2 regions of the Paenibacillus yanchengensis genome follow, and region 2 is predicted to be linked to the other one. Evidence: riboswitches for the same ligand, from Rfam matches in the RefSeq annotation. Region 2 holds a riboswitch; the other holds the start of a gene.
The links. A riboswitch is a leader RNA that binds a small molecule or an ion and turns the genes downstream of it on or off. The one in region 2 is predicted to bind FMN.
Positions count from the first base shown of each region.

Region 1: linked by a shared signal. The riboswitch ahead of ribD (bifunctional diaminohydroxyphosphoribosylaminopyrimidine deaminase/5-amino-6-(5-phosphoribosylamino)uracil reductase RibD) and the one ahead of ACFSTH_RS02040 (DMT family transporter) in region 2 are both predicted to bind FMN.

Region 1 covers NZ_JBHUMH010000012.1:160,394-176,559, reverse strand. The annotation lists gene ACFSTH_RS04590 (spore germination protein) at 1-1,283, shown strand, start outside; gene lysA (diaminopimelate decarboxylase) at 1,406-2,737, shown strand; gene ACFSTH_RS04580 (peptidylprolyl isomerase) at 2,791-3,222, shown strand; FMN riboswitch at 3,255-3,483, shown strand; gene ribD (bifunctional diaminohydroxyphosphoribosylaminopyrimidine deaminase/5-amino-6-(5-phosphoribosylamino)uracil reductase RibD) at 3,758-4,873, shown strand; gene ribE (riboflavin synthase) at 4,876-5,541, shown strand; gene ACFSTH_RS04565 (bifunctional 3,4-dihydroxy-2-butanone-4-phosphate synthase/GTP cyclohydrolase II) at 5,572-6,783, shown strand; gene ribH (6,7-dimethyl-8-ribityllumazine synthase) at 6,820-7,293, shown strand; gene ACFSTH_RS04555 (segregation and condensation protein A) at 7,335-8,117, shown strand; gene scpB (SMC-Scp complex subunit ScpB) at 8,086-8,685, shown strand; gene ACFSTH_RS04545 (DUF2953 domain-containing protein) at 8,744-9,367, shown strand; gene ytfJ (GerW family sporulation protein) at 9,340-9,774, shown strand; gene ACFSTH_RS04535 (D-alanyl-D-alanine carboxypeptidase family protein) at 9,974-11,083, shown strand; gene ACFSTH_RS04530 (nucleoside recognition domain-containing protein) at 11,108-11,752, shown strand; gene ACFSTH_RS04525 (spore maturation protein) at 11,745-12,281, shown strand; gene ACFSTH_RS04520 (pseudouridine synthase) at 12,335-13,075, shown strand; gene ACFSTH_RS04515 (redoxin domain-containing protein) at 13,163-13,693, shown strand; gene resB (cytochrome c biogenesis protein ResB) at 13,706-15,376, shown strand; gene ccsA (cytochrome c biogenesis protein CcsA) at 15,373-16,166, shown strand, end outside.
Region 2 covers NZ_JBHUMH010000008.1:2,166-18,331, reverse strand. The annotation lists gene yghU (glutathione-dependent disulfide-bond oxidoreductase) at 349-1,134, opposite strand; gene ACFSTH_RS02065 (ABC transporter ATP-binding protein) at 1,302-3,089, opposite strand; gene ACFSTH_RS02060 (ABC transporter transmembrane domain-containing protein) at 3,082-4,839, opposite strand; gene gloB (hydroxyacylglutathione hydrolase) at 5,207-5,908, shown strand; gene gloA (lactoylglutathione lyase) at 6,013-6,393, shown strand; gene ACFSTH_RS02045 (glycosyl hydrolase family 18 protein) at 6,601-10,236, opposite strand; gene ACFSTH_RS02040 (DMT family transporter) at 10,595-11,551, opposite strand; FMN riboswitch at 11,677-11,839, opposite strand; gene ACFSTH_RS02035 (NAD(P)/FAD-dependent oxidoreductase) at 12,989-14,152, opposite strand; gene ACFSTH_RS02030 (SAM-dependent methyltransferase) at 14,185-14,889, opposite strand; gene ACFSTH_RS02025 (type III polyketide synthase) at 14,882-16,033, opposite strand.

The DNA of each region.
Region 1 (16,166 bases), on a different contig from region 2:
TGACTTTGTTGGACGATGGAGAAGTCAGTAGAGCGGTGTTTAATGATTTTTTTGATAAATACGTGCCTGCTGGACAAGCGAATGCGGAAGATAGTTGGAGTAAAGTATTGACAAATGTGCTATCGGGAATGGCAGCATTTTTTATGGATGGTGAGCACGATTGTATTGTTCTTGATGTGAGAAATTATCCTTCTCGTAGTCTGGAAGAGCCTTCCTTAGAGAAAGTTGTGCGAGGTAGCCGGGATGGTTTTGTGGAATCGATAATTACTAATATATCGTTGGTACGACGTAGAATACGCGATCCTCAGTTACGCTACGAACTTCTTCAAGTAGGGGAACGAACACAAACAGATGTAGTAATCGCCTATATAGATGATATCGTAGATCATCAACTAGTTGATTCATTTCGTTCCAAAGTCGAATCAATCAAAATCGATGGTATACCATTAGCAGATAAGCAGCTAGAAGAAGCGACGATAAAACGAGGCTGGAATCCATTTCCGTTAGTTCGTTATTCCGAACGACCAGATACCGTTTCGTCTCATTTGCTTGAAGGTGCTGTCGTAGTCTTCGTTGACAGTTCTCCCAGTGTGATGATTTTGCCTACAACGTATGCTGATTTAGTTCAACATGCTGAGGAAATAAGACAAACACCATTTATCGGTACTTACTTACGTTGGGTACGTTTCTTTGGAATCATCGCATCTTTAATTATGTTGCCTTTATGGTTGTTATTTGTGATGTATCCAGAATTCAAACCAGCGTCGTTAGACTTTTTGGGACCGGAGAAAGTAGGGAAGATTCCATTATTCGTTCAGTTTTTAATAGCAGAATTAGGAATTGATTTGATGCGAATGGCGTCTGTTCATACACCATCTTCGCTATCTACAGCGATGTCATTAGTTGCTGCTATTTTAATTGGAGATATAGCCGTTCAAACGGGACTTTTTAACAATGAAGTCATATTATATATGGCGGTGTCTGCGGTTGGTATGTTTGCTACACCGAGTTATGAATTAGGATTAGCTAATCGAATCGTTCGTTTAGTTTTAATTTTAGCTGTCGCCATTTTCGGTGCACCGGGGTTAGTCGTTACTGCTGTTGCGATATTTTTAGCATTAGTTTGTGAAAGATCATTGAATAGACCGTATATGTGGCCGTTTATTCCATTTGATCTACAAGGTATGATCAGTATTATATTGCGTAAACCAGTCTTATTTAATCGGAAGCGACCGAATATTTTAAGACCGCAACAACAAAATAAAATGCCTAGTGATAATTAATAAATAATTGCAAGAAACGTGTTCAGAATAGTTTTTTGTGCCATCTGAGCAATTTACCGTTTCACTGATCGAGTGATTGCGATATACTAGGTTTATAAAACTAGAAAGTTGAGGGACTAGGCATGTATTTGCATGGTACGAGCACAATTAACGATCAGGGACATTTGCAAATTGGTGGTGTAGACACGGTACAATTAGCCGAGCGTTTTGGCACACCATTATATATAGTGGATGAGCAATTGGTAAGACAGCGGGCACAACAATTTGTTCGCGCATTTAGCGAGACTGATTTGAAATTCCAAGTCGCTTATGCGAGTAAAGCCTTTAGTGTTGTGGCGATGTGTGTATTAGCGGAGCAAGAAAACTTATCGTTGGATGTCGTATCTGACGGTGAGCTGTACACCGCATTGCAAGCTGGTTTTCCAGTAGAACGAATTCACTTTCATGGTAATAACAAAACAGTAAGTGAGTTAGATATGGCTCTTCAAGCGAATATTGGCTGTTTTGTAGTCGATAATTTTTTGGAGCTGGATCTATTACATGAACGGGCTCAGCTACAAGGCAAGGTAGCTAATATATTGCTTCGTATTTCTCCTGGAGTGGAAGTACACACACATGAGTATATTTCTACCGGTCAGGAAGATTCTAAATTTGGCTTTGACTTGGGGAACGGTACAGCTGCTACAGCTGTTGCTACAGCACTACAATATGACAACTTACAGTTGTTGGGAGTGCATTCTCATATTGGATCACAAATATTTGAAGTAGAAGGTTTTAAACTAGCAGTAGAAAAAGTCGCTACCTTTGCTGTAAACATGCGCGAACAACATCAAATTACATTTCCTGTTATTAATATGGGAGGTGGGTTTGGGATTCGTTATACGGCAGAAGATTCGCCACTAGCTATAGAGAAATATGTTACTGCAATTGCAGGAGCTGTGAAAGAAAAATTTTCAGAAGCTGATTATCCGATGCCTGAAGTATGGATTGAGCCTGGTAGAAGTATGGTTGGTGATGCTGGTACAACGTTGTACACCGTTGGTTCAACAAAAACGATTCCGGGAATTAGAAAATATGTGGCAGTCGATGGCGGGATGACAGATAATCCCAGACCAGCACTTTATCAAGCGAAATATGAAGCGATACTAGCTAATCGAGCAAATGATGCAGTAGAAGAAGTTGTTTCTATTGCTGGGAAATGTTGTGAAAGTGGTGACATGCTTATTTGGGATTTGTCACTTCCTGAAGTAAAACAAGGCGATTTACTTGCTGTATTTAGTACAGGAGCTTATAATTATGCCATGGCAAGTAATTACAATCGTATCCGTCGTCCAGCTGTTGTTTTTGTGAAAGATGGTGAAGCAGATTTGGTTGTTGCTAGAGAATCATTGGAGCAAATTGTAGTAAATGATCTCGTTCCAGCTCGCTTTCAGAAAACTACACTTGCGAAGTGAGGAGAAGATTGGTAAGTTAATATACAGAAGTTATTAGAAAGGGAGTTTATAACATGGCAAAACAAGCGAAAATTACATTAGCAACAGGTGAGGAAATTATTATTGATCTTTATGATCAAGATGCACCTAATACGGTAGGGAACTTCGAAAAACTAGCAAGTGATGGTTTTTACAACGGTCTTACGTTTCACCGCGTTATTCCAGGTTTTGTAGCACAAGGTGGATGTCCAAATGGTTCAGGAACAGGTGGTCCTGGATATACGATAGATTGTGAAATCAACCCAAACAAACACGTTCGTGGTTCGCTAGCAATGGCTCATGCTGGACGTAATACAGGTGGAAGCCAGTTTTATATTTGCTATCAACCGCAACCGCATCTAGATGGCGGACATACTGTGTTTGGCTTAGTAGCAAAAGGTATGGAATTTGTAGATGCATTGAAAAATGGCGATCAAATGAACAAGGTTGAAGTTTACGAGGTTTAATGCTAAGCTTGAATTCAATAAATGAAGATCAGCTTTTCTTTCGGGGTCGGGTGTAAGTCCCAACCGGCGGTGATCAGCAAATGATAGTTGTTGTAAGTATAAGACTAATCTATTCGATAGTTTAGATTTAGCTTATAGCAGCTACATTTGCTTGTAAGTCCGTGACCTGCATAGTGGTAATTACTCTTTCAGAGTACATGATGCAGCTGACTCGGTGTAACTCCGAGACCGACAGTATAGTCTGGATGGGAGAAAGAGAAGGGGTCAACGAATGATACGAGAAATACTACTAATAATATTGTGCATTTTTTCACAATCGTTAGTAGTCGCTATTTTTCTATCGCACGATACGACTGCAAACAGGTTTATTGGCGGTTTGTTTGAATCGGCATATTTGCATATGCTAATAAGTAGATGATCATCTACTTGTTTATTCGAGCATCCCTAGCTATGTAACGTTTGTATTTGTATTTTCGTTTGACACTTCCCATAATCGCTCATACCCCTTTTGGATAGCTGCCAAAGGGGTTTTTTTATGGTTGTAAAGATGAATGAAGCTTTCTATATGCAAACCGCACTTCAGCTTGCGGCAACTGCACTTGGTCAGACGGGTATTAACCCTGTCGTAGGTTGTGTCATCGTGAATAGCGGGGTAGTAGTAGGGTTGGGTGCTCATTTGATGCGGGGGGAAGCTCATGCGGAGGTTAATGCTCTTCGGATGGCTGAAGGTAAAACTAACGGTGCGACAGCGTATGTAACGCTGGAACCGTGTAGTCACTACGGATCTACTCCTCCTTGCTGTGATGCATTGATCCAAGCCGGTGTGAAAAAAGTAGTAATTGCCACTCTTGATCCTAATCCGCTAGTAGCTGGGCAAGGGGTAGCAAAACTAGAAGCTCATGGTATTGAGGTTTCGGTAGGAGTGTTAGAGCTAGAAGCAAGGTCGTTAAATGAGAAATTTAATTATTTTATTACGTCGAGATTACCGTTTGTTACACTGAAAACAGCTAGTACTCTAGATGGAAAAATAGCTACAGCAACTGGCGATAGTCGATGGATTACGAGTAGCAAAGCACGAGAAGAAGTACACGCTATGCGCCATCAACATAGTGCAATTATGGTTGGGGTTAATACGATTATTACAGATGATCCGTCTTTAACGACAAGACTAGATGTGCCAGCGCTACATCCTATACGGATTATTGCAGATTCCACTTTACAATTGCCGCTCGATGCCAAATTACTACATGATAAGCTGGCGCCCGTTATTATTTTAACTACTACACAGGCTAATGCTGACAAACGACAGCAGTTAGAACTGTTGGGAGTAGAGGTAATAGATTGTGGTGATGGATTGCAAGTAGATCTTTCACTGGCTATGCGTTTATTGGGAGAACATAACATTAGTTCAATCCTGCTGGAAGGCGGTGGAACGTTGAACGGTGCGATGTTAAAAGCAAAAATTGTGAATAAAATAATCTTGTATGTTGGAGCAAAAATTGTAGGAGACCCTAACGCTCCTTCCAACTTTAACTTCACTGGTGTGAACTTGATGGCAGATGCAGTGTCGCTGGAGCAAGTTCATGCTGAAATGGTTGGAGAAGATATTAAAATTAGCGGTTACCCTATTTACAAAGAGGAAGGTGGCTGAACATGTTTACTGGATTAGTGGAAGAAGTAGGCCACTTACGTTTTGTTAAATCAGCAGGACAATCATTATATTTGACAATAGCAGCAAAGAAAGTTTTATCCGATGTGCAAATTGGCGATAGTATTGCTGTTAACGGTGTTTGTTTAACGGTTACGAATTATACGGGCAATTCATTTACTGCTGACGTAATGCCGGAAACGTTCCGTAGTACAACATTACACCAATTGAAGCCTGGTGATGAACTTAATTTAGAGCGAGCAATGAGTGCCCAAGGGAGATTTGGTGGGCATATCGTACAAGGACATGTGGATGGTGTTGGACAGATCGCAGCAAAAATTTCGGAAGGTAATGCGATCGTTTTTACCATACGTCCAGCAGATGAGCGAGTGCTTAAATATATAGTACCAAAAGGATCGATTACTATTGATGGAATTAGTTTAACCGTTGTTAGTACTACGAAACAGCAATTTACTGTTTCGATTATTCCTCACACAATGAGTGAAACGGTATTGTTAACACGTGATATTGGTGATGATGTTAATTTGGAATGCGACATTATTGGAAAATACGTAGAGCATTTATTGTCATTTTCAGTGGAGGAATCAAAAAATAACCAACAGAAATCAAAGTTAACCGCTAGTTATTTAAGTGAACACGGTTTTATGTAGTTTATATAGATTATATGGGAGGGAAACAGGATGACACAAGCAGAAGAGAAAATTGTTTTTGATACGATTGAAGATGCCATTAATGATTTATTACTTGGAAAAGTAGTTATCGTTGTGGATGATGAAGATCGTGAAAATGAAGGGGATTTAATTGCGCTAGCTGAAAAATCTACCCCAGAAGTTATTAATTTTATGATCAGTGAAGCAAAAGGGTTGGTCTGTGTACCGATTACACCTGAACGTGCCGAGGAATTAGATTTGCAGCCAATGGTCGCACACAATACCGATTACCATGGTACAGCTTTTACTGTGTCTATCGATCATGTAAGTACGTCTACCGGAATATCTGCTTTTGAACGATCCGAATCGATTAAAGCATTAATAGATCCGAAAACGCGGGCAGAAGATTTCCGCAGACCGGGGCATATATTTCCTTTGATTGCGAAAGCCGGTGGGGTGTTGCAACGAGCAGGTCATACGGAAGCGGCAGTAGATTTAGCAAATTTGTGTGGAGCGTATCCAAGTGCGTCGATTTGTGAAATTATTAATGAGGATGGTACGATGTCACGATTGCCTGATTTGTACCAGTTTAAATTAAAGCATCAATTGAAATTGATTAGCATTAAAGATTTGATTGCATATCGCAATGCGAAAGAAAAATTAGTAGAACGTATTGTTGATGTGGAGATGCCTACAGATTTTGGTCAATTCCGGGCGATTGCTTATACCAATCAAGTGGATGGTAAAGAGCATGTAGCGTTAGTGAAGGGAAATATTACAGCTGATGTTCCGGCGCTCGTTCGTGTACATTCGGAATGTTTAACTGGTGATGTGTTTCACTCCCAGCGTTGTGATTGTGGACCGCAGTTAGCCGCAGCACTACAACAAATTGAAGATTCAGGTAATGGTGTGCTGTTATATATGCGACAAGAAGGTCGAGGAATTGGCTTAATTAATAAGCTGAAAGCTTATGCTTTACAAGAGCAAGGTTACGATACGGTAGAAGCAAACTTAGAGCTTGGATTTGCAGCTGATTTACGGGAATATGGTATTGGCGCACAAATATTAAAAGATATTGGTGTTCGTCAAATGAAGCTGCTTACGAATAATCCACGAAAAATTAAAGGACTTGAAGGATATGGAATTGAAGTTGTTGAACGTGTTCCGCTTAAGATGGAAGAAAACGAAAATAATAGCCGATATTTAGCTACGAAAAAAACTAAATTAGGTCATATGCTATAAAAAATTTAAAATTACTATTGAGGAGAAGATGAGAAAATGATACGTTATTATGAGGGAAATCTAGTTTCTGATGGATTGAAAATTGGAGTAGTAGTTGGACGTTTCAATGAATTTATATCCAGTAAGTTGTTGGCGGGAGCATTGGATGCTTTTTCTCGTCACGGATCTACTGGAAGCGACGTAGAAGTAGCATGGGTTCCAGGAGCATTTGAGATTCCATTAATTGCTCAAAAAATGGCGGAAAGCGGTAAGTATGATGCTGTAATTACACTTGGAGCTGTTATTCGAGGATCAACGCCACATTTTGACTATGTATGTAATGAAGCTGCTAAAGGAGTAGCTGCGGTTGGTCTAAAAACAGGCGTACCGACAATATTCGGCGTGCTAACTGTAGATACGATTGAACAAGCGATTGAACGTGCTGGTACGAAAGCTGGCAACAAAGGCTATGAGGCGGCTGTAGGCGCCATTGAGATGGCTAATTTAACGAAGCAGATTGCAAAAGGATAATAATTTACACCTAAGCAACTGCTCGCTGGAGGAAAATAATAGTGTCAATGCAGTACAAGCTGGATTCATTTGAAGGCCCTCTTGATTTGTTGCTACATTTGATTGATCAGGCAGAAATTGATATCCAGGATATTTCTATTAGCGATATAACAGATCAATATATGGATTACTTGCAAGCTATGCAGCAGTTGGAGCTGGAGTTAACGAGTGAGTTTTTGGTTATGGCTGCTACTCTACTTGCGATGAAAAGTAATCAGTTGTTACCTAAGCCACCTGTTATCGATCAAGATGCTTTTGCAGAGTGGGCAGAAGGTGATCTTGATCCACGTGATGAACTAATCCAGAAGCTGATCGAATATCGTAAGTTTAAACAATTAGCTGAGCAGTTGCGTGATAAAGAATCCGAACGAAGTCTGATTTATGATAAGGAGCCGGAAGATTTGACACCTTACGAACGGGTAGTGCCGCTTAATCCATTACATGGTGTTTATTTATCCGACTTAATTCAAGCATTCCAAAAAGCGATGCGTCGAGCCACTCGTAGAGATATGGTTGCGACTGTTCACCGTGATGAAATATCAGTAAAAGATCGAATTCAAGATATTATTCATATATTGCGTCAACATGAAACAATTCGATTTTCTCGATTACTATCTTCAAATATGATCCGGCAAGAAATAGTGGTTACGTTTTTAGCTATTTTAGAATTGATGAAAATGAAACGGATTCGATGTTTTCAACATCAGTTATTTGAAGATATTGTTATAGAGTGGAAAGGAGAAACGCAAGAAGATGAATTATCAGAACTTGAAGTCAATTATTGAAGGATTGTTGTTTATGGCGGGAGAAGAGGGGCTTAATAAACGACAATTAGCTGATATTTTAGATGTAGAACAGGAGTTTGCTATTGATTTGGTCGAAGATTTACAACGTGATTTGGAACGGGAAGGACGAGGTATTCAAATTAGCTCGCTAGCTGGCGGATTTCGAATGACAACCAATAAAGATCACGCTGTGTTTTTTGAAAAAATGGCTTATACACCAACGAGATCACATTTATCTCAAGCAGCACTTGAAACATTGGCAATTATTGCTTATCGTCAGCCTATTACAAGGATTGATATTGAAGAAATTCGTGGAGTAAAAAGTGATCGCCCGATTTATTCACTAGTGTCCAAAGATTTGATCGAAGAAGTTGGTCGAGCTGAGGCGATTGGTCGCCCGATATTATACGGAACAACGAAGTTGTTTTTAGATTATTTTGGGCTTGCTACGCTAAAAGATTTACCAATGCCACGAGGGGATATAGAGCAGGAACTAGAAGCGGAAACACAGATGTTATTCGACAGGCTAGACAATAGTCAGCTTAATATAGAACAATTTAAAGAATGATCCGAGACTATCAGGTCATACTATATACAACATTACTGTGAAGAAAGGAAGCATTTTTATGCGCGGATTCACAACAGTTGGTTGGATATGGGTGATCGTTAGTCTCTTTTTTTTGTTATTTATTATTGCAGTTTTAATTTCTTCAGTAAAAATTGAATGTAGCTACATATGGCAATCAAAAAGAAATCGAACGATGATTCGAGTTGTTGCTTGCTACGGTTTAATTAAGTACAAAAAAGTGATCGATCGTAGTCAAAATGGAGAAAATAGTGCGGATACAGATGCAATGAATATGGTGGATGGTTTGAGAAATTTGTTCAAATTAATGAAAAGTATGACGGAGCAACTGCAGAAGCTCTTTAAGCATATGAAATTTACCCAGTTTCGTTGGCATACGACTGTTGGTACTGGAGATGCGATGTGGACCGCGATGACATGTGGGTCTGTGTCTACCATTCAGTCATTCATCATTGCTTATTTGCTGCAGCATATTAATTTTGTAGATAAACCGAGTACTGTAGTCAAGCCTATATATTCCCATCCTATATTTGCTACACGCTGGTCTTGCATAGCTCAAATTAGCTTAGGTAAAGCTATTATAGCTGGGCTTGCATTGTTAGCCCATATGAACAAGGAGAAAGGAGCGATACGTGCATGGCAGAACATCCTATCCAAGGCTTGATGCAAACAGCGATGGAAAACATTAAACAGATGGTCGATGTTAATACAATTGTTGGTGACCCTGTTCAAACGCCAGATGGTGCAATTATTATGCCTATCAGCAAAGTTGGTTTCGGATTTGTAGCAGGAGGCAGTGATCTAAGTTACGAATTTGAGGATTCGCAAGATCAATCCGCAATATCAGCTCACCTTCCATTTGGCGGAGGTAGCGGTGGAGGGGTGTCGATTACTCCAATTGCCTTTTTAGTTGTAAACAATCAAGGTGTGAAAATTGTTCCGCTTGATAACCAAACACATCTATTGGAAAAAGTTATTGATTATGCACCCCAAATGGTTGACAAGTTTCAAACGTGGATGAAGCAGCCAACAGAAAATGAACAATCGGTGACATCATCAATGCTTGATTAAAACAAAATGTTAACGGGCGTTTACGCTTTTATCATTTACGTTTTAGAAGCTGTGTCCTGTTGCATATTGCAAATCAGGATACAGCTTTTTTTAATTAAACAGTAGCATCAAAGCTGATGCGTATACTGGCAGCTGTACAAGCATATACTGCTTATAGATAGTTCTAACCTATGATTAAGAAGAAAGGAGCGGCCAATCATTGAACGGTATTATAACTAGTAATCGACTATTACGAATCGTCGTTTGTATCATTATTGTTTCGTTGTTTACACTGCAAATTGTTTCTCTGAATGATGTACAAGCCGCTACTAAGCAATATCAAGCAGAAAAAGCTGACAAACAAGAAGTGGCTACCAGCGCAAAAGCTTCAGCGCTTATCGATGTAACTTCAGGCCGGATATTGCATAGCGATAATGGAGATTCACCATTATTGATAGCTAGTCTTACGAAAATAATGACAGCAATTGTTGCGATAGAACATGGTCGGTTGGATGATCAAGTCACCGTTAATGCCACTGCTGTTGGTAAGGAAGGCTCATCGATTTATATTGAATTAGATGAAAAAATTACATTACATCATTTGTTATATGGGCTTATGCTTCGTTCTGGTAACGATGCTGCTGTCGCAATCGCGGAGCATGTGGGCGGTTCAGAAGAAGGATTTGTACATTTGATGAATGAAAAAGCAGTGATGTTAGGAATGAAAAATAGCTCATTTAAAAATCCACATGGATTGGATGAAGACGGGCATTACTCGTCTGCTAATGATTTAGCGATACTTACTGCTTACGCTTTGAAAAATAAACATTTTGCTGAAATTGTTGCCACTAAAGTAAAAACAGTTCCGAATACGATTAAAGACTGGAATTATCGATGGACCAATAAAAACAAACTGTTGTCTATGTATGATGGTGCCGATGGTGTAAAAACAGGCTATACGAAAAAAGCGCAGCGCTGTTTGGTCTCATCTGCTACTCGTAATGAACAACAACTTGTCGTGGTAACCATTGCGGCAGGGGATGATTGGAATGATCATCAGAAATTATTAGATTATGGATTTAAAAATTATAACCTAGAAAAATTGGTGCAAAAAAATAAACCAATTCGAGGTTATCCATATCAAGCGGGCAATAATTTTTATTATCCGTTAAAAGCTGGTGAATTAGAGCAAGTACAAAGTAAAGTTGTACCATTTGATGATGTACAGCCGTTTCGTTTTGGCTTAAGAGGATATATGCAATATTTTTTAGAGGATGAATTAATCGGTTCTGTACCGCTTTATGATTATAAAGGTGTATTTGGCTATTAGTGTCTCTATGGGGAGGAGAACAAAATGGTTAATTGGATTTGGTTATTTTTTATTGTAAGTAGTGTAGTAGTAGCAGCAATAAATGGGGAAATGGAAGTTGTTACACAAGCGATGTTTGATGGAGCGAAATCGGGTGTAACCATTAGTTTTGGTCTCATTAGTATTATGGTATTTTGGCTTGGCATGATGCGTATAGCGGAAGATGCGGGCTTATTAAAAAAGTTAGCAGTTTTAATGAGCCCGATCATTTCGCGCTTGTTTCCAGATGTACCAAAGGGACATCCAGCACTTGGATATATTATGAGTAATTTAAGTGCCAACGTATTTGGACTTGGTAATGCGGCAACGCCTATGGGGATTAAAGCAATGCAGGAATTGCAAAAGCTTAACGATGATAAGACGACAGCAACACCAGCGATGTGTACGCTATTAGCGCTTAACACGTCAAGTATTACCATTGTACCGACAACATTAATAGCGATTAGAATGAATTATGAGTCAGCTAATCCAGCAGAGATTATAGGAACAACATTAGTTGCGACATGTATCGCTACAACGGCAGCTATATTAGCTGATCGCTATTATAGAAAGAAAAACAAACAACGTCCACCAAAGTATAAATCGCCGATGAAGAACGCTAATATAAGCGGAGGTGGCGAACATGTATGAGTTGTTTACACAATTCTCTACGTGGTTAATTCCTGCTATTGTAGTATTTATTCCCCTTTACGCCGCCACCAGAAAAAAAGTTCCTGTATTCGAAACATTTGTTGAAGGTGCAAAAGATGGTTTTGGTACAGCGATTAATATAATTCCGCAATTGGTTGGGATGATGGTTGCCATTAGTATGTTTCGTGCCTCAGGAGCAATGGAAATGCTTCTTTCGGCTGTGCGACCGTTGTTTGATTGGGTGGGCATACCGAGTGAAGTGTTACCACTTGGTATATTGCGACCGCTTACGGGAGCGGGTTCTTTAGCTTATACTGCTGACTTAATTCAAAGCTATGGACCGGATTCGATGATAGGTAGAATTGCTTCGACTATTCAAGGTAGTACAGATACAACACTTTACGTTCTAACGGTATATTTTGGAGCAATTGGTATTCGCAAAACAAAATATGCATTAAAAGTTGGATTATTTTCTGATATTGTTGGTTTTTTTGCTGCAATATTTATTTGCTTACTTATATTTGGTTGATTTACTTGTGATTTTCACAGCGGAAAGTTATTATTGTACTTGAGGTGAAAATCATGGAGCGTCTGCAAAAAATTATTGCGCAGGCCGGAATAGCATCTAGACGGAAAAGTGAACAGTTAATTCGAGACGGACTAGTCCAAGTTAATGGCGAAATCGTAAAAGAGCTCGGAGTAAAGGCTGATCCGGCAGTTGATATTATAACGGTGAATGGTCAAAAAATTAATAGTGAGAAAAAAATTTACCTTATTATGAATAAAGTGAAGGGTGTTATCACTAGTTTGGAAGATCCGCAAGGTAGAAAAACAATTCTTGACTTTTTACCAGGGATCAAAGAAAGAGTATATCCTATCGGTAGGCTAGACTATGATACAGAAGGGTTACTTTTACTTACAAATGATGGTGAGTTTGCAAATATGCTGACACATCCTAGCTATCAAGTTCCGAAGACGTATCATGCAACAGTCAAGGGAGTGCCACACGGCACATTACTTGAAAAACTAGCAAATGGTGTTGAATTAGAAGATGGCATGACAGCGCCAGCAAGAGTAGAATATCATGATGTAGATACAGAGAAGAAAGTAGCTACTATTTCTATTACGATCTACGAAGGGCGTAACCGTCAAGTAAGAAGAATGTTTGCGGCAATCGGACATGAAGTAACGTTATTGAAACGAGTCCAGTATGGAGATGTTACGCTGCAACAATTGCGACGGGGAAAATTTCGTCATCTTCACCAATTTGAAATAGAAAGTTTGCTAATGTTTGCAAACAAGACACATAAAGTTCATAATTAGTAGTAGGCGGCGGCGGTTTTTGCCGTCTACTTTTCGTTATAATTATACTGGATTGTAAGCTTATATATGAATTGGTGGTGAAAGAATTTGAAAAAAAACCGCAAATTGATACAAGTTGTTATATTGGTAGCTGCATTACTTATCGGTGGTATTTCGATAGGAGCAACACTTGCTGATGGTAAGAAAGTTCGAGTGAAGGAAGGAGGACCACCTCCAGATTTTAATTTATCGCAACTTGAGGGCGGGTCAAAACAATTAGCTGATTATAAAGGAAAGCCGTTAATCATTAATTTTTGGGGAACGTTTTGCGAACCATGTGTTACAGAGATGCCAGAATTCGAACGCCAATATCAAAAGTGGAAAGATCAAGGGTTAGAGATTGCAGCTATTAATTTGCGTGGTGAAAACACGCTTACCATTACAAAGTTTGTCGAAAGCTTGGATTTGTCCTATAACATTTTGCGTGATGTTGATAGCAAAACAGAAAAAATGTACGGGGTAAGGCAATATCCAACTACTTATTTTGTAAAACCCGATGGTAATGTGATGGAAATTGTTTCTGGTCCAATGACAGAAAAGGATATAGAGGAGCGGGTAGTTCGTTTGTTGCAACAGTAGGAGGTAGTCAATTTGCTCAAATTTCAAAATACTAAATGTGAGTGCGGTCATCAAAATGCGGTGGCAACTGTTCTTTGTGAATCTTGTGGAAAGCCTTTGCAGGAAACAGAGCCATCGAATGAGCCGCTGGAGATGCGCTACGACGGAGTAGCGCGTCGCTCACAAAGGCGAAATGCTGATTTTATCGACCGGATATGGAACTTTTTTTCATCGGTTAAAATTGCTATTTACTTAATACTAATTACGCTTGTAGCATCTATGTTAGGAACGATCTATCCGCAAGAAGGATCGTTTATTAATAACTTTAATGCCAAAGTGTATTATGAAGAAACCTATGGTCTTCCCGGAAAAATATATCATATGCTTGGGTTGTCCAACACATTTGAAAGCTGGTGGTTTATCACCTTATTAGTGATGATCGGTACTTCGCTCGTCGTTTGTAGTTTGGACCGAGTTTTGCCACTATATAGAGCATTGAGTAAGCAGCAAATTCGCAAACATTTGCAGTTTATTACTCGCCAAAAAACAGTATATCAAGCGCAAATCGAACAACCAGCTAAAGAATGGACAGATACCTTTGGTGAAGCGTTAAAGAAAAAAGGATATAAGATCCATAAAGAAAAAGACGGGACAGCAATGCTTGCTGAGAAAAACCGGTTTAGTCGTTGGGGACCATATATTAATCATATTGGATTGATATTATTTTTGCTCGTTATATTGGCTAGATTTATTCCTGGTTGGCATATGGACAGTTACGTGACCGTTGCTGATGGAGATACCGTACATATAACAGATACACCGTACTATTTAAAAAGTGAAAAGTTTACGGTTGATTTTTATGAAGATGATGAATTGCCTGATCGGTTAAAAGGAACGACAAGACCAAAGTTATTTCAAACAGATGCTGTGCTATATTCATGTGAGAGTAATTGTAATGATCCTGTGGAAGAGCCAGTGTTAAAAGAATTGAAGCGTCATCCGATTATTGTTAACGATCCATTGGTATATAAAGGATTAAAGTTGTACCAATTTGATTTTGATCTTAACCCTCGTTTGAATGCAGTCGAACCGTCATTGTTCAACAAAGAAACGGGTGAATCGTATGGATCATTTCATTTGCCAATGAAAGAAGCAGAATTAGTGCATCAAATCGGTCCTTACACATTAGAGATTGTAGCGAACTACATGGATTTTGGTTTGAATAGCAAAGGAGAGCCAACGACATTATCTCCGGAACCTAATGCACCTGCTTTTGTATTTAATATGAAGGGACCTGGCTTAGCAGAAGCTGGAGAACCGTATATTTATTTCCCAATGCAGAAGGACAAGGCTAGATTCGCACAAGACGTTTTAAATGGACCAATTTCAGAAAAGTTAGAACTTCGAGTAGAAGATATGAGTAAAGTCCAATTTTCAGAGGCGAAAACAACATTGAACGTTCGTGTTGATAAGGCGATTCCATACTTATGGGTGGGAGCATTTTTCTCCATGCTTGGTCTGACTATGGGTTCATATTGGCAGCATAGAAGAATCTGGTTGCGTATTGATGACGGAAAGTTATCATTAGGTGCTCATACGAATAAAAATTGGTATGGTATGCGAGCAGATGTGGCAGGAGCTTTGAAAAAAACAGGAATTGAAGTAGATCCAAAGCTACTCGATAACGGAGGGAATCAAGGGTGAATTTAATAGACCTTAGTGCCGATATATTTATTGTTGCATTTTTTCTATATTGTTTTGCTTTTATTTTTTATTGTATTGCAGTCATGGGAAAAAAATGGAGTAATCGTGATCCGCTGTTACATGAAAAACGTTGGGGAAAAATAGCTTTTACTACTTCCTCACTTGGTCTCGTCGCTCATATTGCTTTCTTTTCATTGCGCTGGGCAGGAAGTGGCGTTATACCAGTAAGTAATATGTATGAGTTTATTAGTACACTTGCAATGGCTATTATGATTGCTCATACTGTATTTTACTTTTTATACAAAAAAACAGTTATCGGTATGTTTACATTACCGCTAGCGATCATTGTTGTTGCTTACGCATCGGTTTTTCCACAAGAAATACAACCATTAATTCCAGCTTTGAATAGCATCTGGCTAAAAATTCACGTCACGATGGCTGCTTTAGGCGAAGCATTTTTCGCAATCGGGTTTGCTGCCGGTTTAATGTATTTATTACGAGTGGCAAATTTTACAGATAAGAGTAAAAAAGCTCGTCGTGCTCATTTTTGGTTAGAGTTTTCTTTGTATGCTATCGTTATTGTTGTTGGATTTATCGTTGCTGTATTTGCCTTCAAAGGAATGGGTTATGAAGCAACATTTTCTGAAGAAAAAGCAATTGTGGATGCTCGTGGTAATGTAGAATCAAAAGTCTCAACTGTAACTTATACAATGCCGCCTATTGTTAAACCGTTTAATGGACAAACTGTAGAAGTACAGCCGTTTTTAGGAATGAAAGATGCGTTGCTTGA
Region 2 (16,166 bases):
TCATTTGTAACAATCTACGATAAAATCCACTAAATAAAATTTTCTATAGATCTAGAGTTACCGTTTATCCGCGCCGAACAAATGAAAAAGAAGCAGGAGAACCTTTATCGGTCCCTGCTTCTTCCTTCGAAATGATCTGCGACACCAACTCCACATGGCTTGGGTGGGGATGGCAGATAACATGCCCTAGTGTGCCTCTTAAACATATACATAACCTACAGTCAGTTCAGTTCAATTCACCACGGCATATCTTCTAAAGGCTAACTTTTAAGCTGCTATCTTTTCAGTTACTAACTTTCAAAAGATCCTATCAATTTGTATCAATTTCTATCAATACTTTTTCTTAAATTATTTGATCGGTTGATACTTTGCGTCCAGTCCTTTTTGAACACCTGGTCGCTTTGCAATACGGCGAGACCATTCCAAGAGATTTGGATATTCGTCCAAATTCAAAAATTCATAAGACCCTTTATATGACTTTCCTAAGGCTAATTGTCCATACCAAGGCCAGATGGCAATATCTGCAATGGTATAGGTATCCCCGGTTACATAAGGACGCTCAGCCAGAGTATTATCGAGTAAATCCAGTTGACGTTTCGCTTCCATCGTATAGCGGTCGATCGGATATTTGATTGGCTCTGGTGCATATGCGAAAAAGTGACCAAACCCTCCTCCAATAAAAGGCCCTGAGCCAACTTGCCAAAATAACCAATTAAGAGTTTCAGTACGGCCATGAATATCTGTCGGTATAAGCTTATTAAATTTCTCTGCTAGGTAAAGAAGAATGGACCCTGATTCAAATATTTGCACAGGTGTGTTTTGACTTTGATCGACCATTGCTGGGATTTTAGAATTAGGATTAATCTTGACGAAATCTGAGCCGAATTGCTCGCCTTCCCCAATATTGATTTTATACAAATCATAGTCTGCGTCATCTACACCCAACTCTTTTAACTCTTCCAACATAATTGTCACTTTAACACCATTCGGAGTTCCCAGTGAATATAGTTGCAACGGAGCCTCTCCAACCGGTAATGTCTGTTCAAAACGAACACCTGCTGTCGGACGATTGCCGCCTCTGTTTGAATTCTCTTCTTCCCACTGCCACACTTCCGGTAATTCATATTTCAACATCTTAACATTCCTCCTACTATTTGTTCTTCTCTTTATTCTACTTCTTATATAGTAAATGACCAAATAATTGTTATTTGGTCATCATAATGATTCTCTATAAGGTTTAGTTTTACCATTTCAAAAAAACACATAAAAATATAGCAAGTAATTCTATTCACGTGAATAATTTATGACAACTGTTCAGAAACAACGAGACCATTTTGCAACTGGAACATTTGATAATAGAGTCCTTTTTGCGTCAATAGTTCCTGGTGTGATCCTCTTTCGACAATGCTTCCTTGGTGGAGGACGAGAATTAAGTCAGCATCTTGAATCGTTGATAATCGATGCGCGATCGCAATCGTCGTTCTCCCCTTACGCATTTTTGCTAAAGCAGCTTGAATTTCTTCTTCTGTTTCCGTATCAATATTAGCTGTCGCCTCATCAAGCACAAGAATCTTTGGATCCGTCGCAATGGTTCTCGCGAATGCAATAAGCTGCCGCTGTCCGCTAGAGAAAGTAGAGCCACGCTCAACGACTCGATGATCGTAACCATCTTTTAGCTTTTCAATAAAGTGATGGGAACGAACAAACTCCGCTGCCTCTTTTACTTGTTCATCTGTTATGGCATCGTTATGCAAACGAATGTTTTCCTTTACCGTCCCATAAAATAGGAAAGGGTCTTGCAGAACGAGTCCCATTTTTTCCCGCAACTCCTCACGTGAGTAGTCCTTAATGGACATACCATCAATACAGATTTTCCCTCGCTCAAATTCATAAAACCTCATCAGCAAATTAATGATGGAACTTTTCCCGCTTCCCGTATGACCGACTAACGCAACTGTCTCACCCGGTTTTGCCGTAAAGGATATATCTTTGAGCACATCCTTTTTCCCATCATAGGAGAAGCTGACGTTACGAAACTGAATTTCCCCATCCTTGATTTCTGCTTCATTCTCATTCTTTTGTTCCGGTGCCATTTCTGATTCATCAAGCAGCCCAAATACCCTGCCAGCAGCAATAATGGCTTGTTGGTATGACGATAGCTGATTCATCACTTCATTCACTGGCCTAAAAATACGATTCAAATAAGTTGTAAAAGCATAGACCACACCGATTTCGACAGGACTATGCAATGAGGTAATCCCAAAATAGCTGAGTGCCATAAATAAAGCGCCAATATACAAGAGCTCGATTGCAGGTCTTAAAAGCAAGCTATCTAGTTTAATATTTCTGCGTCCGGCAAGAAAATGCTTTTCGTTGATTGCAGAAAACTCTCTTTCTAGTCTTTGTTGCTGTCTAAACATTTGGATCATAGCCATTCCCTGCAGTGATTCATTAATCTTTGCATTCAACAGACCTAATTGTTCACGCATTTCCGTATAATAACGCGAACTGTATTTCCGATACACCCTTATGATCAAAAAGACAAGCGGAATAATAATTAAACAAAATACTGCCAATTTAACATTTAAAAAAAACATCGCGATAAAAATACCGATAACTAACATGCCACTTTGAATAAAACTGGCGAGAACCGTTACAAAAAGTTCCTTAATTGCCTCTGTATCATTCGTAACTCTAGAAACAGTACTTCCAGCTGGCGTCTTATCAAAATATTTTAACCCGAGCCCTTGTACTTTTGTAAAGACATCTACTCGGATTTTTTGAATAATTTTTAAAGCAATTTCCTGAAATTTGTATTGTTGAAAATACGTAATAAACGCCTTTGCTACTTGAATAGCAAGATAGCCTCCTCCTAATATAAGCAATGGCTGAAAAGGAAGATTTCTCGGTGCTAAATAGTTATCAATAAAGTGCCCAATCATTAACGGTCCGACAATTTCCCCTAATGTAGCTAGTGTCAGTAAAATAAAGGCAAAGATAATGTTTTTATAATGAGGGATCGTATAGGAAAGCAGTCGAACAAGGATGGTACGCTGCTCCTGTTTCGTAAATTCAGTTGGTTTACCCATGAGATCCCCCTTTCTCTACAATTGCTTCTAACTGCTGATGGAGATACATTTCCTTATACCAGCCATCCCGTTCCATTAGCTCATCGTGTGTACCCATTTGGGCAATCTCTCCTTCATCAAGAACGAGAATCATATCCGCATGCTGGATCGCACTTAAACGGTGTGCTGTAATAATCGTTGTTTTTCCAGCTCGAGTCTCTCTGAGTGATGCTAGTATTCCTTCTTCCGTTTTCGCATCAACAGCAGATAAAGAATCATCGAGAATTAAAACTTCCGGTTGCATTAACAGTGATCTGGCAATGGATATCCTCTGCTTTTGTCCACCGGAAAGGGAGACACCTCTCTCGCCGACAATCGTCTCATATCCATCCGTAAATTGAAGTATATCCTGATCTACCTTCGCTAGTTTCGCGGCATGATGAACGTCCTCGATTGCAGCATCTGGCATGGCGAATGAAATATTTTCTGCAACCGTCGCAGAGAATAGAAAGTGCTCCTGTGGCACATAACCAATGGCTTCACGAAGTCTTTCCAGTTTATACTGGTCTATCGGTCTTTCTCCAATTAAAATGTCTCCGCTAAAACCTTCACTCTCCCGAATGAGCAGTTTGAGTAAGGTCGTTTTTCCAGCTCCTGTTTTGCCGACTATGCCAAGGGTTTCTCCCCTTCTTAACTTAAAGTGAATTTGTTTTAAGACAGGCTGCTGTTCTCCTGGGTAAGTAAAACCGTCAATCTGAAAGGCAAGATCTCCAGTTGGAACTTGATCTAGCGCATCTGGTCTATCTTTTACATCCACTGGTTCATCTAAGATTGCTCTTATCCGGTCATAAGAAGCTCTTCCTCTTTCCAAAATATTAAACAGCCAGCCAAATGCTAGCATTGGCCAGACGAGCAAGCCTAAATAGGCATTAAACGAGACGAGCTCTCCAATGGTAATCCTTCCGTCTATGACAAACTTTGCACCAAAAGCAATCGATAAGAAAAAGGAGACCCCTACAATGATAGCGATGGTTGGGTCATATAAGGCATCCACCCGCGCAACAGCCAAGTTCTTTTTCACGACATCGGCTGATTTGTCATAAAAATCTTCGACATCTTCCTTTTCTTGACCAAATGTTTTAATGACTTTAATTCCAGTAATGCTCTCCTGCGTTTTGTCGTTCAAAGCTGAAAAGGCTTCTTGCGCCTTGGAAAACCGTTGATGAAGCAAACGCCCATACCAGTTTGTCATAATCGCCATGAATGGCATAGGAATTAAGCAAATCAGCGTTAATTCCCAACTTATTGTCGCCGCCATTACCACAACGACCGCAACCCCAATGGTTAATGAATCGACCAAGGTTAATACGCCAGCTCCTGCGGTCTGCTGAATCGCCTGTATGTCATTCGTCGCATGTGCCATTAAGTCCCCTACTCTTTTCTTTTGATAGAAGGTTTGCGACATTTTCGTAAAATGAGCATACAGCATATCCCGCAGTTGTCTAGCAAGCTTATAAGCGGAACCGAAAATCATGACCCGCCAAAAATAGCGAGCGACATACATCAAAATGCCTGCGACCGTTAAAATCATCATCCATTTCAGAAGCAAGCTTCCTGTTAAAGTCCCTTCTTTGATACTATCTACAACAATCCCAATGATTTTTGGCGGAACCAATTCTAGCATCGCTACCAAAATTAATAATAGGATTCCTACCATATATGGTCTTTTCTCCTGTTTAAAGAACCATTTCAAATCCATAAAAACCTTCATCCAACCACCACCTATAAAAATATAAATATATAAAAATATGAACCCTCTCATCTTCTCTGCACCAAATAAAAAGCACTCATTTGTGAGTGCTTGTCCTATTTTACTGCTAATTGCTGTAAACGGTTTTAACGGCCTCCCATTCACTTCAAAAATCAAAACCTATTAGTGTATATAAGGTTACAATATAAAGAGATAATTTTCAATTAGAAAGAAATATCAATTCTATCCATCGTTCTGGAGCGACGCTCCACTAGCTCGACTATTTTTCAATTAAAGCCAAATTCCTAGTTCCATGGATAGTAATAATCTCTGTGTTATGATAGTAGGGTAAACTAAAATTTATCGGCGAAAGGAGAGGAATCATAAGGTGATTATTCATCCAATCAAAGCCTTTTCTGATAATTACATCTGGTGTATGCAAAAAGGAACTGAGGCAGTTGTCGTTGATCCAGGAGAAGCGAGTGTTGTCCTTGATTACCTTGAAAAAAAGCAACTTCGTTTGGCGGCCATTGTTTTAACTCATATGCATGAAGATCATACCGGCGGGGTACGGGAGATTGTAGCGAGTCATCCGGAAAGTCTTGTTTATGGACCGAAAGAAACGAAAGGCTTGGTGGATAGTGTTGTAGAGGAAGGGGACACCTTTCACTTGTTAGGTCAAACTTTCCAAGTCTACGAATCGGGAGGTCATACGCATGGTCATATCAGTTATTTAATGGGAGCTCATCTCTTTTGCGGGGATGCCTTGTTTTCAGCAGGATGCGGCCGGGTGTTTACCAACGATTACGAAGCTCAATATGAAACTTTGCAGAAATTTAAGCGCTTGGATGATGATGTACATGTTTATCCCGGTCACGAGTATACCGAAGTTAATTTACGTTTTGCTTCCGATATACATCCGGATAACGAAATAATCTCCAAATCATTGGAAGAAGTCCGGGAATTATGTGCTAAAGGACAGCCAACACTCCCAACAACGATCGGCAGGGAGAAGGAAATTAACCTCTTTCTGCAAGTGGAAACATTGGAGGACTTTATCGCATTGCGTAACGCCCGTAATGACTTCTAGAACAATTAACTTTATTCAATCGCATCAAGTGTACTTCTATCGTATCTATGATAAGATTAAGCTAAGGTAAGAAAAAATCAATAAAAATTATGGAGGATAACAATATGAATCAAGTACTCGTTGAAATTTGTTTACGTGTTAGAGACATCGATGCTACTTTAGATTTTTATACAAATCTTTTTGATTTTGAGGTAGCCAGTCGCAGAGAATTCCCTGAGGATAAATTTGATTTAATCTATCTAAATTCGCCAGGTACTTCCGTGCAAATAGAACTTACTTATAATTATGATGCAGAGCCATATGTTATAGGTAATGGTTTCAGTCATTTAGGTGTAACAGTAAATGATTTAGAAGAAATGCATAAAATTTGTAAAGCTTCTGCTTATGAAACAGGTGAATTGAGAGGACTTGCAGGTGGAACACCTTCTTACTTCTTTGTTACCGACCCTGACGGCTATAGAATCGAAGTAAAGCGTAAGAAATAAAACATTCTACATACAAAAATGATTGTAAAAAGACTTAACCCTCGACCCTCTAATTACAAAATAGAGAAACGAGGGTTTGCTTTTTTATGTCGTATCAATACCGCTCTCTAGTTCGTGCAATCCTTTATAAATCGTATTTCTTCGACTGACTTTGAATCGTGCTGCGATCATGGTATGACTACCACGACCCATTTTTTCACCATGGAGTTAGTTCGAGAACGATAATGCACGCAACATTCTCATAACAACAACTGTGGCTTGAGCTTTGCTTGTATTCGACTTCGGATCAAGCTTGGTCTCAGAAATCCCTGTTATAATTCCAGTATCAATCATCAGAGCTACAGCAGACTGTGCATAAGCCGCCACACTCCCCCGATCAGCGTACGGATTCATCACTACATTACTCGCTCGTTTCAAATCGCCTGCATATTGCATTGCATTAGCAATAACGACCGCCATGTCTTGTCTAGTAATAAATGCATTCGGATCAAATGTAGTTGCTGTTTTCCCCTTAATTATCCCAATTTCTGTCGCAGCAATAATATCTGGTGCAAATTTCGTTTCGCTATTCACATCATGGAAAGTTGAGTTAGAGAGTGAAGGCATTACACCTAGAGCTTTGACAACAATCGTTACAAATTCTCCACGAGTAATTTTGTCCTCTGCTCCGAACAGCTTGCCATCAGTGCCAGATACGATAAGTTTGCTAGCTGCGGTCTCCACATCAGATTGTGCCCAAGCAGCCGTCACATCATCAAAGGTAACAGCGGACGCAATAACCGTATAAATGCTATTACCTGCCCTTTTCAGCGTTACATCTGCAGTACCATCTGGATGATTCGTAAATACCGTTGGCACATGATGATATTCGCCTGTCGCTGGATCAAACACTACCCCCGTTGCCTTACTTTGATTAAAATCTGCTTTGCCTAACTTGAAGATCCGGCTAATATAGATTCCGTTGAATTCTGTTAGCTCTTTCCAAATAGGATCTGAGCCTTTGACCTCAATTTTAAATTGTGTAGGTTCAACCAACGTTTTGATCCCTTTAGCCTTCATTTGATCTCCTACAGATTGAGCAGGTGTCTGAATCGTGAATCTAAAATCTAAAACATCCGATCCCAGATGTAGAGTAAGTGCTCCAATTGGTACGATGTATTCTATATTATGAAGTACAATAGACAAGGTAGCTGAAGTTCCTTTCTCAGCAATGGCCTTGATGATTAGGGCTGATATGTCTATCTCTACATTAGTATCTGTCTCTTCCACAATAAGCTGTATATGGTTGGTAGTCGATTGTCTAATTGCTCCAATCGCCTGCCTTTCATCCAACTTAGCAATCGTTTTGTTGCCTGATTTCGTTATTTGCAACTTAATCTTATCCACTGGTACTAGGGGAATATATTCTGTTCCAGAGTCCGTACTTGGTTCTGGTTCTGGTTCTGTACCTGTATCTCCAGCCAGATTAGTCATTACTTTTAGCGCCTTACTCATTGCAGATACTCTCTCAATACGGGAGCCATCTTTGTCAATACTAATAATTTCAATCACGTTCTCGCTGTTAGGGGTAAGCTTGGTTACATTAAATGTTGTTTCTTCGGTATAGCCTTGCCATACCTTATTGGCGAACACATCATAACCAGTAGCCCCTGCAACTGTATCCCATCCAACATTTATCGTAGTGTCTGTTTTGCTCATAGAAACGACATGCTGTGGAGCAGCAAGTGCATTCGTATTCATAATGCCATGAATAGGAAGATCATTCGCAAGCTGTGTGGATAATGTTCCGTTACGATCTCCAGTAATATCCCAGCTCATCACACCTGCAAGATCAAGCGTCTTCACTAGGGATGCTTTATACATCATGGACTCGGTATCGTCATAGGAAATAAAAGTACCATCTGCCTCGTTATACAAATAAGGTACTTTGGCTGATTCATTCCAATAGCGAACATAATCCGTGTTTGTAAGATAATTATTCTCTAAATCATAACTATCAAATTTCCCATTCTCCCAAGTACCGAATGGAGCAAACTCTGCACATGGAACATATTCTCCCCTCGCCTCACAACCTATCCAACCGTTACCGTAGAAGGGTACTCCCAATACTAATTTATGATTAGGAACACCACCATTCAAATGTCCTGCAACTGAACTATTGACGTTGTTATGCTTCGCACTAGCCGAAGGACTAGCCGGATCATAAAATAACGGTGTGTTATGATAACCATATGTATTCCAGCTACCGCTATAATCATAAGTCATAATATTAATGAAATCGATGTACTCCGAAGAATTAGCCAAGTCTGCATTTGCTACAAAAGATTCACCTTGATAAGAAGCGATCGTTAGCAGATAATACTTTCCATCTATTGAACCTGCTGCATCAAGGGCCTCACGTACAGTCTTCATTAACAATGTGTAATTCTGTTTGTCTTCAGGTCTTCTCGAATTATCGATATCGCCACCCACTACAGGATACTCCCAGTCAATATCAAGACCATCGAATCCATACTCACGCAGAAATTCAACCGCTGAGTTAGCAAACAAACGTCTATTTACTTCCGTATTCGCCATATTAGAAAAGTTCTTCGACCAACTCCTTCCCCCAACAGAAATCATTAGATTCAGATTTGGATTAGCTGTTTTAAGCGCTTGAAGATCACGAATATTAATTTCATCTTCTGTTGGGTCACCGAGTACCATTTCCCCATCAAATACGTATCTGTCTTGCAATGGAGTATCTGGATTCTCACACGCTCTACCTCTAGATCCCGACTCCTTCCAGCACAGATCTGCGAAAGCATAATTGATATGTGTAAGCTTATCTGTTCCAATATCTTTGGCAACATCCGCTACCGAATAGTTTCTCTCACTCGGATTTCTAGACCACGAGTTATAATAAGTAACGATATTATAATTACTTCCTGGTACAGCTGTGACAAGATCACTTGCGGGGGATTCCCATAACTTGTTCTTAGCGACTATCTTGAAATCATAGGACTCGCCTTCTGTAAGTTCTGTCGCAACGTACCGATTAGAATACGTTGAAGCGATTACCGTATCGCCTTGATAAATTTCATATTCGGTTGCTCCTGGTGTAGGAGCCCACCCTAGTGCCACGGATGATCTTGTTGAACTCACGATCTTTAGATCTTTCGGTTTGGATAATTTCCCCCATTCAATCGTGACTCTATTACTTCTAGTCGATACATCCGACGGCGTGATCTGTGCTGCAACCTCAAAATAGACGGAACCAGTAACCGTTTTTGGAACCGAGTAAGTATAAGTATTTGAACCATTCCAAATCCCAGCACTCCATCTATTATTCACATAAATATCATAACCTTTTGCCCCGGGACTTCCCGTCCAACTTAGTTTAATTTCTGATTCAGTAATGTCAGTAATCACAAGGTTATGCGGAGGAGACAATGGAGGCTCAGAGTACATATTAGGATCTGACTCCTCTGTTTTTGCTGTTACAAGAGCACTCCTATCGTTTGATGCAGCAATAGCCGTAACATAGAAAGAATAGGTCGTGTTCGGATTCAGATTGGTTATTGTTGCTGAAGTATTTCCAGTCCAAGCAGCCCAACCTCCGTTTGCATACCAAACCTGATACCCTGAATTTTCATCGACACCGTCCACCGGATCCCATTCTAACGTCACTGATTTATGTGTAACACCAGTAACCTTTACATTCTGGGGAGCTGGCAACAAGTCAACTGCCAATACTGTTGGAGCTAATGGAAGGCTAAATGAGCTCAATACAATAGCAATACTGAGAATGAGAGCTAACTTATTAGCGATCTTTTGTTTCATCTGGTTATACAATTCATTCACCTCTATACCTCATATTTTGTTTGCAATAGCTTGTCTATCAGTAGATTAGGCTAGTTTCTTAGCGGACTATACTTGAGGCCTTGGACACTCTGATAACGGAGTCAGTTAACTACTTTACTAATTAACTTTTAGTTCTTATTATATAACATAAATCCTAGCTCGAATTGTAACTTCTATTACATTTTGATCATACCTAAAAATAAAATTTTTGTTGCTGCAAAGATACCTGCATGTGTGGCGTTGCTCTTAATATCGAATCTCCCATTTCCTTTGTCACTCACGATTATTGGCGATATCGGTGATCGGACGGCAGGTTTACAAGTTACCTGTCTGCTCTAATCATGTTCATCTTCACTATCTACGTAGAGCTATTTCTTGAAATGATAAATAATACGACCCAAATGAGGACAAATCCGAATGCTTGCGCAATCGAAATAACTTGATTAAAAACAATCCAGTTAATCAACACGCTCACCATCGGAAAACTGAGTTCCGCTAATGTAGCTACGGATGCTTTCGTTGTTGTCAAACCTTTGTAATAGATGAATATACTTAATAGCCCCGGAAGTAGCGCTTGAGCAAGCAAGTTGATAGAAACTGCAGTAAGTGTACCCGCATCAGTCGCCACTAGCCATGGATCTCCTTGATTAATCGTAATGCCGATCAACAGCGGTAATGCCAAAATAAAGCGCAAAGAGGTTACCGTTACAGGCTGCATTTGTCCAACCATCAGTCGCCCCATGACAGTAGATCCACCCCATAACGCCGCCGCTATCAGCGCAAACAAGCTACCAACTTGAGTGAAATTACTGATATTTCCAAACGGAAAAGCAAATCCGAAAGTGAGTAAATATGTTCCTGCCAGCGCAATAATAAGTAGCCAGGAAAAATGCTTGGGCAATCTTTCTTTAAGTAGTAATTTGGCCATCAAAATAGCAAACAGTGGTTGTAACTTCTGCAATAAAATAACCGTATTCAAATCACCACTGGATAATCCACGCGTAAACATAATCGTTGCAATGGCAGAGCCGCCCCATGATAAGAAAAGCAACGCACCGATATGTCGCAACTTTAAACCTTGCAGCTCACTTCGATGCTTCCATAAGACCGGCATCATAATGATAAATAGAATAATATGCTCGATCAGCGTAATTTGCGTCGCAGTCATATTTTCTTTGAGCAGGATAATTCTGAATAGCGGATCGGCTCCCCATAAAGCCGCTCCGATCACGATTAGCCAAAAACCAGATTTCATCCGTCCCTCTTTCTTTTTCTCCAAAGGACTTACTTTCATACCTTTACCTACACTTTCCACACTATCAAACCCCTTGCCTGAATACGGGTCAACATTGGAAAACCCCCGTCATCGACATATCTCGACAAAACGGGGGCTAATCAAACAAGCCATCATGAAAAATTTTTTTTCAAAATAGACTTGCTTTTGATCTTCTCCCATCCGGACTTTACCGTCGGCTCTGGAATTTCACCAGATCAGTCGCAGCTTTCACACTAGTAAAGCTACGAGTCGCGGGCTTAGCACCACTCACATAACAGAGTAACACTCACCGCCGGTTAGGAATTTCACCTTACCCCGAAGATCCATATTCAATTTTTTTTATTATTTGTAAATGAAAAATAACTTTATATAGTATAGCATAAATCTATTAGAACAACGATAGTTTCATAAACTTCATGCTATTGTTCAATCAACTAAAGTCCCTTAACAGGCACTCGTGTCTTCTCACTGAACCAAAAAATCGCCGTATAAAAAAAGTTGGAGAGGAAACATTACATTTCCCATCCAACTTTTTTATGCGGGGACGTATTGGACATCCCCTCTTATTATTAAAGGCAAATTGTCCATCGGTTTCGCCCTACCTCTCGAAACAGTTACCACTCTCTAATGGCTCCACTTACAAATCTGTACACGGTAAATTGCTCATTCATCTCTCAGGTAAGAACTAACCAGTTACCCAAAAAAGATCCAGCAATCCTCTCTCGCCTTGATTTGTTAAGCTCCATCTCCAATTAGATTTACTGACTGAAATCTTCCATACAGTAAAATCTATTAACATCAATTAATTAAACTACGCCTATATCGTAATAATATCACACCATAATATTACATGTATATTCATATTCAATTTGAAATTCTACAATATTCATTATTTTAGTGTATAATCCGGTTCTACGGATACTCACATTCACCATTCGATATATTTTCTACAGCCGCTTGATCAAATATTCGAATGATATAATTCAATATTAATCTTCATTTCAGTATGAGTAACTCACACTATAACGTATAGAGATATGCTTAACAACAATTTATTATTATATCGTGTTATTTATAATATGTCAAGCCTTATACTCTTCTCTGAATTTTGACTTCTTGTTTATCACCGAAGCAATCGGAGACAGGGTAACTGCCATCCCCTCCAGCAATTTACGATACTAACTCTCCATCCAATATCAAAAGTATTCGATCGAGGCTAAGAATTTGACAATCAACTGATGCGAGAAACGACGGAAACGTTTTGTATAGAACGTTCTTTGAGTGCACATCAACACGAATAGTTTCGAGCTACCATTCTTTAATCTGTTCATCTGAAATTTTTGTTCCGTCCTCTAAGCTAGAATAACCTAGTACTGTACCTCCGCCACTTGTTTGTTTATAATCTCGAATTTACAGGGCAGCTCATGAGATAATACTTATGTAACCGCCCGTCGAAAATCCCAAAGGACGTGAAGCTCATCGAAAATCGATTGGCATATCCTTTAAGCGCGTGGCTTTAACCAGCCTCTGCATTAATCCAGGCGTAAAACGGACGCACGGTACTAGCATACGCGGCAGGGCAGGCGTATCAATCATCCATTGTAGCAACCTCCCCCACTGCCTGGGACCTTTCAACTGCTGATTAATGAATTGCTCATAGTGATGCCGCCAATGATCAAGTGTAATTTGACCGCTTAAATAACGATCTGCAAGCGCAGCGCACACTAACGCCGAGCGTAGCGCCATGGACATTCCATCGCCGCATAACGGTGGAATCATAAGCCCAGCATCTCCAACTTGGGGATATAAGTCCCAGACAAGCGGCTTGCGGCTTATATGCACTGGAGCGACAGCTACTTGTGTACCTGTAATTGGCACAGCATTTGAAAGCTTGTCCAGTAGCTGAGGGTTTCTGCTGCAAGCCGCATCTAGCCACCCTTGAATCGATTTGGGCTTATCTTGAAATGCTTTCTGCCGCAACAGTGCTGAGACATTGAACTTACCATCCTCCACCGGAGATATGCCTAAATAGCCACCTTCAAAAAAATAAAGCTCTACCGCCGCATCCATTGTAATTCCAACAACATGCGATTTGACGCCAACATACGGATTTTTCACTTTCCTTGAGTTAGAATCGGTACAATATGACGCAGTGCCTGGCATCCGTCCATTGCTGCCCCAGGCGGCAATAACCGTTCGTACTTTATAAGGAACCGTTTCCTTCCCTTGCTTCGTTTCAACGATAAAGCCCCCATTACATGGGGTGACAGCAGTTACTACCGATCCTGTCTGCACATGTGCACCTGCAAGCTGGGCCGAAGTTAGAAGTGCATCATCTAGCGCATAACGGCTTAGTCCTAATGCATGGCTTGCTAAAGGCGCTTCCAACACATCTCCATGGCTGAAGATGAGACGAGAGCGTTCGATCAAGCTGGGTCGAAGTGATTGGATATGCTCATTTACTCCGAGTGAATCAAGCATGTTTTTGGCTTCTGGTGACAGAAATTCGCCGCATACTTTGTGACGGGGAAATTTCTTACTTTCAAACAGAATGGTATTCCAGCCGCTATCAGCTAAAGACTTGGCTAAAGCGCTGCCAGCAATTCCTGCTCCGATAATGGCCGCATCATACGCATACATCACTAATCACTCCGATAATTCGAAATTTTGTATTATTTCTTAATAGTAACCACATACCGGAACAACGGTCTCCAGCAGTACGCCATCTCGGGAGTTCCAAGTACGTCTTTTAACTTCCTCCAGTCTTCAGCACGAAATCCTTTGGCTACAGACAGAGGAGCGTCATTGCGAATATAACGATTAGTGGAGATAAGATGTGCTGTCAGCCATACGGCTGACCAAGCAATCCAGTGCCGATGAATATCATTAATGACGACACCTGTTTTTGCTGTACGCAACATGCTTCCAACAACGTTAGGCAGTTCTTCCGCGCTGAAATGATGAACGAACTGCGTGCTAGTTACAATGTCAAAGCTGTCTGGGAGAAGATCATACAAGTTGCATTGCAGAACCTCAACGCGCGGTTCATTGCGAAAGAGCTGCCTTGCCTCCTCACAAGCTTCCTCTGTTATATCTACTAATGTTAGCTTTATATCTATTCCGTTGGCAGTCGCCCAGCGCAGAAGATGCCGATTTATATCGCCTGACCCTGCCCCAATATCGAGAATGGATAAACGAACAGGCTTACCAGCTTCCTGCCACAATTGCTGTACACCATACTTCATTGGTCCTGCTGCCTGAAATATACTGTTAATTAATCTGAGCTGCTGCAAAGCTTCTCGAAGCTCGTCTCCCCCCATTGAAAAATCATCCATCAGCTCATCCTCAAGCGCTCGATGCCGTAGCTTTTTAAACATAAGCTTCATCCATTTGTCGCACTTCTTGTTGAACTTGCGGAACATATTGGATTTGGATCATTTCGCAGGTAAGGCCAGGACCAAACGCGAGCGCTATGCCGCTTGTCATCTCTTTCTTTCCCTCCTCCAGTTGGCGCTTCATCTCCTCCAAAACGAACAATATTGTTGCTGACGACATATTTCCGTAATCACGCAGAATGGTGCGACTCGGTCTTGTCTGCTCGTCAGATAATTCGTATACATCTGCAAGCTTCTCGATGATTCCTTTGCCTCCAGGGTGAATAGCCCATAGATCAATTGGCTCATTGCCGCAAAGAGTGGAAATTTGTTCTGGGACAAATTGGCCGATCAACTTGGGAATAGTTGTTGATAGAAATAGATCAAAACCGAAATTGCCTACCTCCCACACCATATCTGCGGCACCGCCTTGCAGCACAATCGAATGATCATCGCCTAATAAAAAATGGTTGCCACTGACTTCCTCTGATACATGACCGACAATACAAGCCGAAGCACCATCACCAAAGAAGGAAGCACCGAATAAATCCTCGCGTTTGTTGGAGGGTTGAATATGAAGTGTACACAGCTCCACACTGACGATCAACACTTTAGCGCCATGCTGATGGACTGCTAATTCTTTAGCGAGGCACACCGCCCGCAGTCCTGCCGCACAACCTAGAAAATTAAGTGGAATTCGTTTGACATCAGGGGCAAGCCCAAGCTGTTGTACCAATTGGGTATCCATGCCAGGCAGAAATTGACCAGTGCAGCTCACTGTAATCAGATGACTAATTTCTGAGATGTGAGCTTGTCCATCTTGTAAAGCATTTCGTGCTGCTCGCAGCGCCAGCGGTACCGATTCACGCTTGTAAATATCCATTCGCTCAGCTGTCGTTGGAACAGCTTGAAGTGATTTTTGCGAAAAATAACGACAGTCTTGAGCTGCCTCCAACAAATTAGGCTCACAGGTATAGCGATTCTCCACACCGCATTGTTTGAACAGTCTCTTCGCCCATCGAGCGGAGTCCGTCTTATTGCCTAGCGCCTCACTTAAACGATGTGCCGTATCCAGCTGGTCGAGCCGATATTCCGGTACTGCTGTGCCAATCCCCAGTATCGCAATCTTTGGATTTGTAACATTCATATCGTACAGCCACCTCTCACATTATCCATTTTCGGACAAACAAGTCCGATTTAAACCAACATATTCGGACAACCCCTATAATATGTTGGATTTTTAAGAGTAATGTGAAAAAAAAGAAATACACCGCCAGGGT